Regions from separate parts of the Rhizobium sp. SU303 genome, predicted to be linked through region 3. Evidence: predicted binding sites of a transcription regulator. Region 3 holds the regulator's gene; each other region holds the start of a gene.
The links. The regulator LexA, encoded in region 3, represses DNA repair genes until DNA is damaged. The targets are predictions, from matches to a motif close to TGTTCNNNNTGTGTTCNG.
Positions count from the first base shown of each region.

Region 1: a site for LexA is predicted at 1,476-1,493, ahead of RlegSU303_RS02750 (PA0069 family radical SAM protein). Genes of this name have one in related genera too.
Region 2: a site for LexA is predicted at 1,483-1,500, ahead of RlegSU303_RS15460 (ribonuclease T2 family protein). Genes of this name have one in related genera too.

Region 1 is NZ_CP088095.1:567,739-570,875, reverse strand. It holds gene moaB (molybdenum cofactor biosynthesis protein B) at 1-371, shown strand, start outside; gene RlegSU303_RS02760 (hypothetical protein) at 387-722, opposite strand; gene RlegSU303_RS02755 (glycosyltransferase family 2 protein) at 904-1,422, opposite strand; gene RlegSU303_RS02750 (PA0069 family radical SAM protein) at 1,562-2,719, shown strand; gene RlegSU303_RS02745 (ribonuclease HII) at 2,887-3,137, shown strand, end outside.
Region 2 is NZ_CP088095.1:3,083,436-3,086,572, forward strand. It holds gene ettA (energy-dependent translational throttle protein EttA) at 1-629, opposite strand, end outside; gene RlegSU303_RS15460 (ribonuclease T2 family protein) at 728-1,468, opposite strand; gene RlegSU303_RS15465 (alpha/beta fold hydrolase) at 1,627-2,556, shown strand; gene RlegSU303_RS15470 (DMT family transporter) at 2,637-3,137, shown strand, end outside.
Region 3 is NZ_CP088095.1:1,969,826-1,972,962, reverse strand. It holds gene RlegSU303_RS09915 (VOC family protein) at 1-887, opposite strand, end outside; gene lexA (transcriptional repressor LexA) at 1,086-1,805, shown strand; gene RlegSU303_RS09905 (ComEC/Rec2 family competence protein) at 1,786-3,137, opposite strand, start outside.

The DNA of each region.
Region 1 (3,137 bases), 1.4 Mb from region 3:
CACGGGTGAAGGCCTGGACTGAGAGAGAAGACATAGACGTCGTCATCACCACGGGCGGCACCGGCTTTACCGGTCGCGATGTGACGCCCGAAGCGCTGGAACCTTTGTTCGAAAAGCGGATGGACGGCTTTTCCGCCATCTTCCACCGGATCTCCTACGAGAAGATCGGCACGGCGACGATCCAGTCGCGCGCCACGGCAGGTGTTGCCAACGCCACCTTCATCTTCGTGCTGCCGGGTTCGCCCGGCGCCTGCCGGGATGCCTGGGACGGCATTTTGAAAGGACAGCTCGACTATCGCAGCGTGCCGTGCAATTTCGTCGAGATCATGCCGCGTCTGGACGAGCACCTGAAACGCGGCGTGACCAAATAGACCGATGTGCCTGCGCTATGTCGCAAGGCCTGGCAGGACGGGCATCGTGTCCCAGCTGTCACCCGACAGCAGGACGCAGCTTATGCCGTGAACATCCGTGACGATGAGTGTCCAGGTGCCGCTTTCGGCGGCATAGACCTCAAGAACGGCGTTCTGGTTGATCAGTCCGACTGCCGTGAGCTTTTCGGCGAAATTCTTGTCCAGGAAATTGACGATTTCGGGTCGGCCTGCGCAACTGCGCATCATCTGCGATGCTGCCGAATGCGGATGCGCGATCACCAATGTCGGCAATATGACGGCCATGAGGCCGCAGATCATACTGCGTACGCCGTAGATCCTACCGCGCGCCATGACGCACCTCCTTTCGCCGGGAACCCGGCAGAAGAGGAGATTGTCACTGACCTGTTCTGCCGTTCACCGGCATTCCATGGCCATTCCGTTGCGAAGCGAGGCGCTTCGACGGCGCCATGTTTAAATTATAGCGCGAAATCCTATTGGGCGCCATCTTTTGCTCATGGAGAGCGTTGCGGCCCTATCGCGCAGCGCGGGCGACCCAGGACGGAATCAGTTCGCTCGCGAGCTTGCGCGGCTTCTGCCCCTTGACGAATTCGGTCAGCCGCATGCCGCTTTTGGCAATGGCGAGCGCCTGCTTCTTCGGCAGGAGAAAGCCCAGTTCCAGGGGCGGCACGGCTCGGCCGACACGCTGGAAAAACGGGCGCCGGTAGCCGCGCGACGCGGTGAAGCGCGCCGGCAGCTTGTTCAGCGCGACATATTCGGCGATCTCATCGATCCAGCCGGCCTGGGGTCTGGCGCCCGGCTCGACGAAGAGCAGCCATTCGCCGCGCGCTGCGCGGACGATGTCCTTGATATCCCATTGCGAATGGAAGCGGCAGCCGGCGGCGTCGGCCACCCGCGAGGTGCCGTCGCGCGAGCCGTGATCGAGCACGACCACATCGCTCACCAGCCCCTCCACCGCGCCTGCCACCAGTACCGATAAAGTCTGTGCCAGCTCAGATTCCTGATCCTGACATTCGAGAACAACCGTCAACATTGACTATTTATAATGCGCCGCACAAATTTTTTCCAGCGCCGTTTTCCTCATTTTGTTCTTGCAATGTTCTCATTTTGCGGATAGGAATTTAATCAGCAAAACGGGCGGAGGCGATGGCTTTCCGCCGCGGGAGAATCCGATGAGAGAGCAGTCCCTGGCAGGGCAGGCCGCATTCGCGCCTGCCAATACGGCAGATATTGCCGATGCGATGATCGTGTCCTCCGGCCTGAGAGTCGAGGTCGACCGGCGGCGTGGACGTGGGGCGGGACTGAACCCGACGGGTCGGTTCGAGCCACTGCAGCGGGAGACCGTCGACGATGGCTGGCAGACCTGGGAAGAGCTGCCGCCATTCAAGACGGAAGTGCAGGTCGAGAAGCCGCGCACGGCCATCACCCGCAACGAATCGCCGGACCTTTCCTTCGACCGCTCGATCAATCCCTATCGCGGCTGCGAGCACGGATGCATCTATTGTTTCGCCCGGCCGACACACGCCTATATGGGGCTTTCCGCAGGGCTCGATTTCGAGACGAAGCTCTTTGCCAAGCCCGATGCGGCAAAACTGCTGGAGCGGGAGCTCGCCAAGCCGGGCTACAAGGTGCGGGTGATCGCAATCGGCACCAATACCGATCCCTATCAGCCGATCGAGAAGGAATGGCGCATCATGCGCGGCATTCTGGAGGTGTTGAACAAGGCGAACCATCCGGTATCGATCGTCACCAAGTCGGCGATGATCCTGCGTGATCTCGACATTCTGCAGGAGATGGCAGCTAAGAACCTGGTGCGCGTCGGCATCTCGGTGACCACGCTGGATCGCAAGCTTGCCCGGACGATGGAGCCGCGTGCCGCCACACCGCCGCGGCGGCTGGAGACGATCCGCACCCTTGCCGAAGCAGGCATCCAGACGGCAGTCATGGCCGCCCCGCTCATCCCGGCGCTGAACGACCACGAGCTGGAGCGCATCCTCGAATCGGCAAAGGCTGCGGGCGCTGCCGAGGCGAGTTATGTCATCCTCAGACTGCCGCTCGAGGTCAGCCCGCTGTTTCGAGACTGGCTGCTGCAGCATTATCCCGATCGCTACCGGCATGTGATGTCGCTGGTACGCTCGATGCGCGGCGGCAAGGATTACGATGCCGAATTCGGCAAGCGCATGAAGGGCGCCGGTCCCTATGCCTGGCAGATCGCCCGGCGCTTTGAAATGGCCGCCAGACGTTTCGAGCTGACGCGACGTAGTGTGCCGCTGCGCGATGACCTGTTCGTACCGCCTGATGGCAGCGGCGTGCAATTGTCGCTTCTTTGATTTTTAAGCTTGCGTTTCGGCATCTCGACAAAACCGCCCTGTTTTCGAGCACCGAGCGCAATTCCCGCGGATGGCCCTGACCGCCACCATCCGCCGGACCGGTCCCCGGCCGCCGCCCTGATCCGGGGACTTGCGGGAAATCGGGTTGGCGTGCGAGGTTCAGCCGCATGAAACCTCGCACGCCACCCGATTCTCCCCTGCTTTTCGACACGGCTCCACTCGTGCCGGATTTCCGACTGGAACTCAAAGCCCGCAAGGCCGGCCACTGGCCGGTCGCCGGTGCCGACGAGGCTGGCCGCGGCCCGCTGGCGGGACCCGTCGTGGCGGCCGCCGTCATTCTCGATCCGAAGCGCATCCCTGAGGGGCTGAACGATTCCAAGCAGCTTTCGGCGCAACGGCGCGAGGAACTGTTCGTGCA
Region 2 (3,137 bases), 1.1 Mb from region 3:
GTAATCATCATCACGGCGCCCGGATAGTCGCGCAGATGCTTTTCGAGCCAGGCAATGGTTTCGGCGTCCAGATGGTTGGTCGGTTCGTCGAGCAGCAGCAGATCCGGCTGCGAAAGCAGCAGGCGGCAGAGCGCGACACGGCGGCGCTCACCACCGGAAAGGCTGGTGACTTCGGCGTCGCGCGGCGGGCAGCGCAAGGCTTCCATCGCCATCTCGACCTGGCTTTCCAGATCCCAGAGGTTCTGGCTGTCGATGACGTCCTGAAGCTTGGCGCCCTCTTCCGCCGTCTCGTCGGAATAGTTCATCATCAATTCATTGTAGCGGTCGAGGACAGCCGTCTTCGAGGCAACGCCTTCCATGACATTCTCGAACACCGTCTTGTTGGGATCGAGATGCGGCTCCTGCTCCAGATAGCCGACCGTCGCACCTTCGGCGAGCCAAGCTTCGCCGGTGTACTCCTTGTCCTGACCTGCGATGATGCGCAGCACGGTGGATTTACCCGCGCCGTTCGGACCAAGGATACCGATCTTGGCATCCGGGTAGAACGAAAGGTGGATATTCTCCAGGATCTTCTTGTTGCCATAGGCCTTGTTGAGGCCGGACATATGATAGATGAACTGACGTGCCATGCTGCGCTGCTCCGGGCGGGAAACTTCGATTGTGCCGCTATGTAGGCGAAACAGCGCCTGCGGGCAACGCCGAAACCCGGTTTACTCAGGATTTCCGGTCAAAAGCCCGCAGCGTCGACGACGCCCTCGTCACAACCGAACGACGTTTTTCCAGCACCCTGGATCAGATCGGCAAGGCCGGCACTTTTCGCCGATGCCGCCCCGGCGGCTTCCGAAAGCCCGATCGTCAGTTCGCTGATCATCCTGACATTGCCGGCCCGCCGGCAGCTCATCTTGACGCGGTCGCCGGCACCCGGCCCGAAGCTCTTGTCGAAAGCCGCCTTGATCGCGTCGGCCTTGACCGGCTTGCCGATATTGGCAGCGAAGAGATCGCGCACGGCCGACGCGTTGAGTGCGCCCACGAGATGCATGCCGACGCCGAAATAGTCGTCGGCGCTCATCTTCGTGCAGGTGCCATGCTTCACCCATTCATGCCGTTCCAGGCCGGATTGCGTGCCGGGCATCGCCTTTGCGAGCGCCGTCTTCGTCTCGGCCGCAAGCGTGACCTCCGGCAGCTTGTTCCAGTCGCCATCCTTGTCGGCGGCCTTCTGCTCGGCGCTTACGCCGCAGTAATCCTGCCGCATCGGCCAAAGTCCGTGCAACGAAAAGTTCGTCGCGTCGGGGCGCTCGCCGGTCTGGCTCGCACACTCGGCCTTCTTCTGGTTCGTCTGGCAAAAGGCCGGCTGCCAGCTCGCCGCTAGAATGAAGCGGGTACGTCCGCCAGCCTCCTGCGCCACGGCGGCACCGGCAACAATCATCGACACGGCGAACGTCAAGGTACGCAACTGCATGCTGCTCATTTCAACCCCCAAAAAAGAACAATACAGGAACAAATAAGCACCAAAATCAAAAGGCCGCAACCCTGAATCGCAACAAGGGCGCAAATTGTTATCAGATAATCAAATGCCGATGTTGCAATTACCCGGCGATCTGGTCTGTTGTCGCCGGGAGGACCCACATGTTTTCTGAAACGCAAAGGCTCGCCGTGCCAGGGGCGTCGCTGGCCTATCACCATGCTGAGGCCATCACCCCTCCACGCGGCATCCTGTTGATATCGCATGGCTTGGCCGAACATTCGAAACGATACGGCGTCTTTGCCGAGACGATGGCGGCGCGCGGCTATCACGTCTACGCCCATGATCACCGCGGCCACGGCGAGACGACAGCACCCGATGCACCGGTCGGCCGCTTCGCCCGGCGCGGTGGTATCGAAAGGGTGATCGGCGACGTCATCGCCATGCGCAGCCATGCGGCCTCCCGCCATCCCGGTCTGCCAGTGATCCTTTTCGGCCATTCGATGGGCGGCCTCATCGCGCTCAACGCTGCCGTCACGGCTCCGGCGGACTTCGATGCCGTCGCCGTCTGGAATTCGAATTTCGCCGTCGGCCTTGCCGGCCGCGCCGCCCAGGCGGTCCTGCTTGCCGAGCGCATGCTGAAGGGCTCCGACGTGCCAAGCGGTTTGCTGCCGAAGCTCACCTTCGGCGCTTGGGGCAAATCCATTCCTAGCCGCCGCACCGAGTTCGACTGGCTGTCGCGTGTTCCTGATGAAGTCGACAAATATGCCGCCGATCCGCTCTGCGGCTTCGACGCCTCGGTCTCTCTATGGCTCGATCTCTTCGAACTGACCTTCCGCGCGCTACAGAAAATCCACCTCGACCGGCTGCCGCGGGACATGCCGATCCATCTCGTCGGCGGCGGAGAAGACCCGGCGACCGAGCGTGGAAAAGCCGTGCTCTGGCTGTCAAACCATTTGAAAGGTCAAGGCTTCTCCCGTATCAGCACTGAGATATATCAGGACATGCGGCACGAAACACTGAATGAGCTTGGCGCGGATGCGGCGATCACAGCCTTCGCCGATTGGTGCGACGGGGCCGCCGCAAAATCCTGAGCGACCAATATCCTGAGTGACCAATATCCTGAGTGACCAATATCCTGAGTGACCAATATCCTGAGTACAGGGATTTCATCATGAACAGCACCTCCGCCCGCCCCGTTTCGTCCGCCTCCGACGTGACGATGGGGCTTGTGCTGATGTTTATTTCGGTGATGTTCTCGCCGCTCATCGATATTTTCGCCAAGCTTGCCATCGTCACCGTCCCGTCTGCGGAGATCACTGCCGGCCGCTTCGCCGTGCAGGCGGTCTGCATGCTGCCGATTGTGATATGGCGGCGCAGCTTCGCCGATTTTTCCTGGCGCCAGAACCTGTTCCATGCCATCCGCGGCGCGATCATCACCGTCTCGATGATCTCCTTCGTCACCACGCTGAAATACATGGCGGTCGCCGACGCGATTGCGATCTTCTTTGTCGAGCCCATCATTCTGACGATCCTCGGCAGCATTTTCCTGAAGGAGACGATCGGCTGGCGGCGCTATAGCGCCTGCGGCGTCGGCTTCTTCGGGGCGATGCTGATCATTCAGCCGAGTTTCGAAGAAGTCGGCTACATCGCGCTTCTGCCTGTCGTCAGCGCG
Region 3 (3,137 bases):
TCCTCGAAGGCGAAGAGCGTACCCTGCCCGGGCGCGGGCTTCACCAGAATGCGATTGTTCTTGCGCGTGTATGTCACCCCGTTAGCAGCCAAATGCGCTTCTGTCACGGCAAGATCGGCGACAGCAAAGAGGATTGCCCGGCCGCGCAGGCCGCGATCTGCGGATGAGACGGCGATGTCGAAATAGGCCTCCAGCCCTTCCGGCGTCATCAGGCTGATTTTCGCATTCGATGCCGCAATATCGACGCCGAAACCGGTTTTCTCGACTGCCGATTGCGCCACGGCAAGGCTGACGAAGGCAGCGAAGGCGGCCGGCTCCGGCGTGCAAAGCGCGATCTCGACTATGCCGGTGACGCCATTGGCATGCGTCTCCAGCGCGGCGCGGTCGGCCGGCAGCGGATTGACGCGCTCGACGGTGAAAAGCAGGAGATCGGGCGCGCGCAGGTCGCCGGCGAAAGCCAGCTTGAAGCCGGCAATCGTCTCGGAACCGTCCGGCATCGTCATCGGCCGGGTGAACTGCAGCATCTCGCCGGCGCTCGATCCGTTGCCGACGAAATTCTGATGATCGATGCCGGCATCCTTGCTGCCGAAAGCCATCCCCGAAAGCCCCTCCTCGCAACAGCGGAAACGGAAGGCCTGGTTGCGGGCAGTGAAGACATTGCCTTGCCGCGCCGATGCCTCGCTCTCCTCGACGCTCGCAATCCCGAGCGGCTCCAGATAGGTCTTGTCGGCAAAAAAGACGCAGGCATTCTCCGTTCCGAAGGGATGGCGCGCATCGGCGGCAACGGTGAAGCCGAGCTTGCCGAGCCTCTCGCGCGCCAGATCGATGTTGACGACCGGCAGCACGACATGATCCAGCGGGTGCGGTTTGGCGGAATGCTCGTTCATGATGTCCCTCCTGGAAACGGCAAGAGATTTGCGACGGCGCGCCCCTCAACGCAAGAGATGTGTCCCAATCCGGCGAATGAAAATAAAAATCTCAACGAGTTGGCGCCAAGTTTTACGGAAATTTAGCTACTTGCGGAACACATATGGAACATATAGTGTCTGTTCTGGATTTGTTTCAATCACGAGGTCACAACGTCGATGCTCACGCGCAAACAACAGGAGCTTCTCCTTTTCATTCATGAGCGCATGAAGGAATCCGGCGTTCCGCCATCTTTCGACGAAATGAAGGATGCCCTGGACCTCGCCTCCAAGTCCGGGATTCATCGCTTGATTACAGCGCTTGAGGAGCGAGGCTTCATTCGCCGCCTACCGAATCGCGCCCGCGCGATCGAGGTCATCAAGCTTCCGGAGGCCTACAGCCCCAGCATTCAGCCCCGGCGCGGCTTTTCGCCGAGCGTCATCGAGGGCAGCCTCGGCAAGCCGCAGCCGGTTGCTACTCCTGCTCCCGCAAAACCCGTCGCCGACAACGCCAACTCGGTCTCCGTGCCGGTCATGGGCCGAATCGCTGCCGGTGTGCCGATCTCGGCGATCCAGAACAATACCCACGACATCGTCGTTCCGGCCGACATGCTCGGCTCCGGTGAACATTATGCGCTCGAGGTCAAGGGCGATTCGATGATCGACGCCGGCATCTTCGACGGCGACACCGTGATCATCCGCAACGGCAGCACCGCAAGTCCTGGCGACATCGTCGTTGCTCTCGTCGACGACGAAGAAGCGACACTCAAGCGCTTCCGCCGCAAGGGCGCCTCGATCGCGCTGGAAGCGGCCAACCCAGCTTACGAGACCCGGATTTTCGGGCCGGACCGTGTCAAGGTTCAGGGTAAACTCGTCGGTCTCATTCGCCGATATCACTGACATTGGCCAGGCCGGATTCGGTAAAACTGTTGCTGCGCCAGTCATAGGCACGATGGCGCATCCATGGCCGCGACAATACATCGAATGCGGTTGCGACCTCCAGGCCGGTGTCCGTGAAGCGCAACTCGATGGAACCGGTCCTGCGCAACGTCTCACCGGTGAAGAGCGTCGCACCTGAACGGCAATTGTTGAAGCGAAGGCGGACCGACGTCACGACGATATCGGCCGCGTCGCACGCCGGGCCGAGATAGGCGGCGTTGTCGATGACGGTTACCACCCGACCATTGCCAAGCCTTGATATGCACCAGGCCTTCTTGACGCAGGAAAAGCGGTTTGCGTCACCGCCCGCTGCGGCCGTCCGCATCGCGGTCCTTGCTTCGTTCTGCTGATCGCGGGAAAGCCTGACGCGGCGGTCTTCTCCCTCAGGCGGGATAGCAGGACCATCCAGCATCTTCGGCGGATCATGCCTCGGCAGGACCAGCGCTCTCTGCCACTGGTCGAAGATGAAGTCCGGCGGTCTTTCACGGTTGGAAGCCATTGCCGCCGCCTCGACGACCGCGACGAGACTGCCATCCTCCGAAATCACCAGATCCGGCGGCCGGGGAACCGGCAGAAGCAGCAGGATGAGTGTTGCGACCGCGATGATCGATGTGCCGACATGGCGCAACCGGGTGCGGAGCAGCGTCAGCAGCAGAAAGCCTGCCACGGCGACGGCGAAATACCAGGCGGGCAAGCGGCCGACGTCGATATTGCCACCCCAGCCGGACACCGTCTTTGCGACCGCGATCACCAAATCGAGGCCAAATCCGACGATCTTCCAAGCCCAAACATCCAGACCGAAAGGCATGAGCAGCATCGCCAGCAGGCCTGCCGGCATGATGATGAAGGAGATGATCGGCATCGTCGCGAGGTTTGCCGGCAGGCCGTAGGCGGTCAGGCGATGAAAATGCTCGATCGAAAACAGCGCGGTTGAAAAACCGCCGATCAGCGAGGTCAGGAAGACGCCGCCGAAGAAACCGGCAACCGTAACGAACGGCCGGATGATCGGCAGCTTCAGAAAGGCGTTTTCGCGGACGCGCCGGTCCTTCCACAGCTGATAGCCCGAGACCAGCGCCAATGTCGCGGCAAAGGACATTTGGAAGCTCGGTCCCAAGACCTCGGACGGCGAAATGGCGATGATGACGAGAGCGGAGAGAGCGACATTGCGCAAGCTGATCGACGGCCGGTCGAAGAAGACCGCAATCAACATGATGGCCATCATGATGAAGGCGCGTTCTGCAGAGACCGCAAAGCCGGAGATCAGGAAATAGGCGGTGACGGCGATGAGCGCGC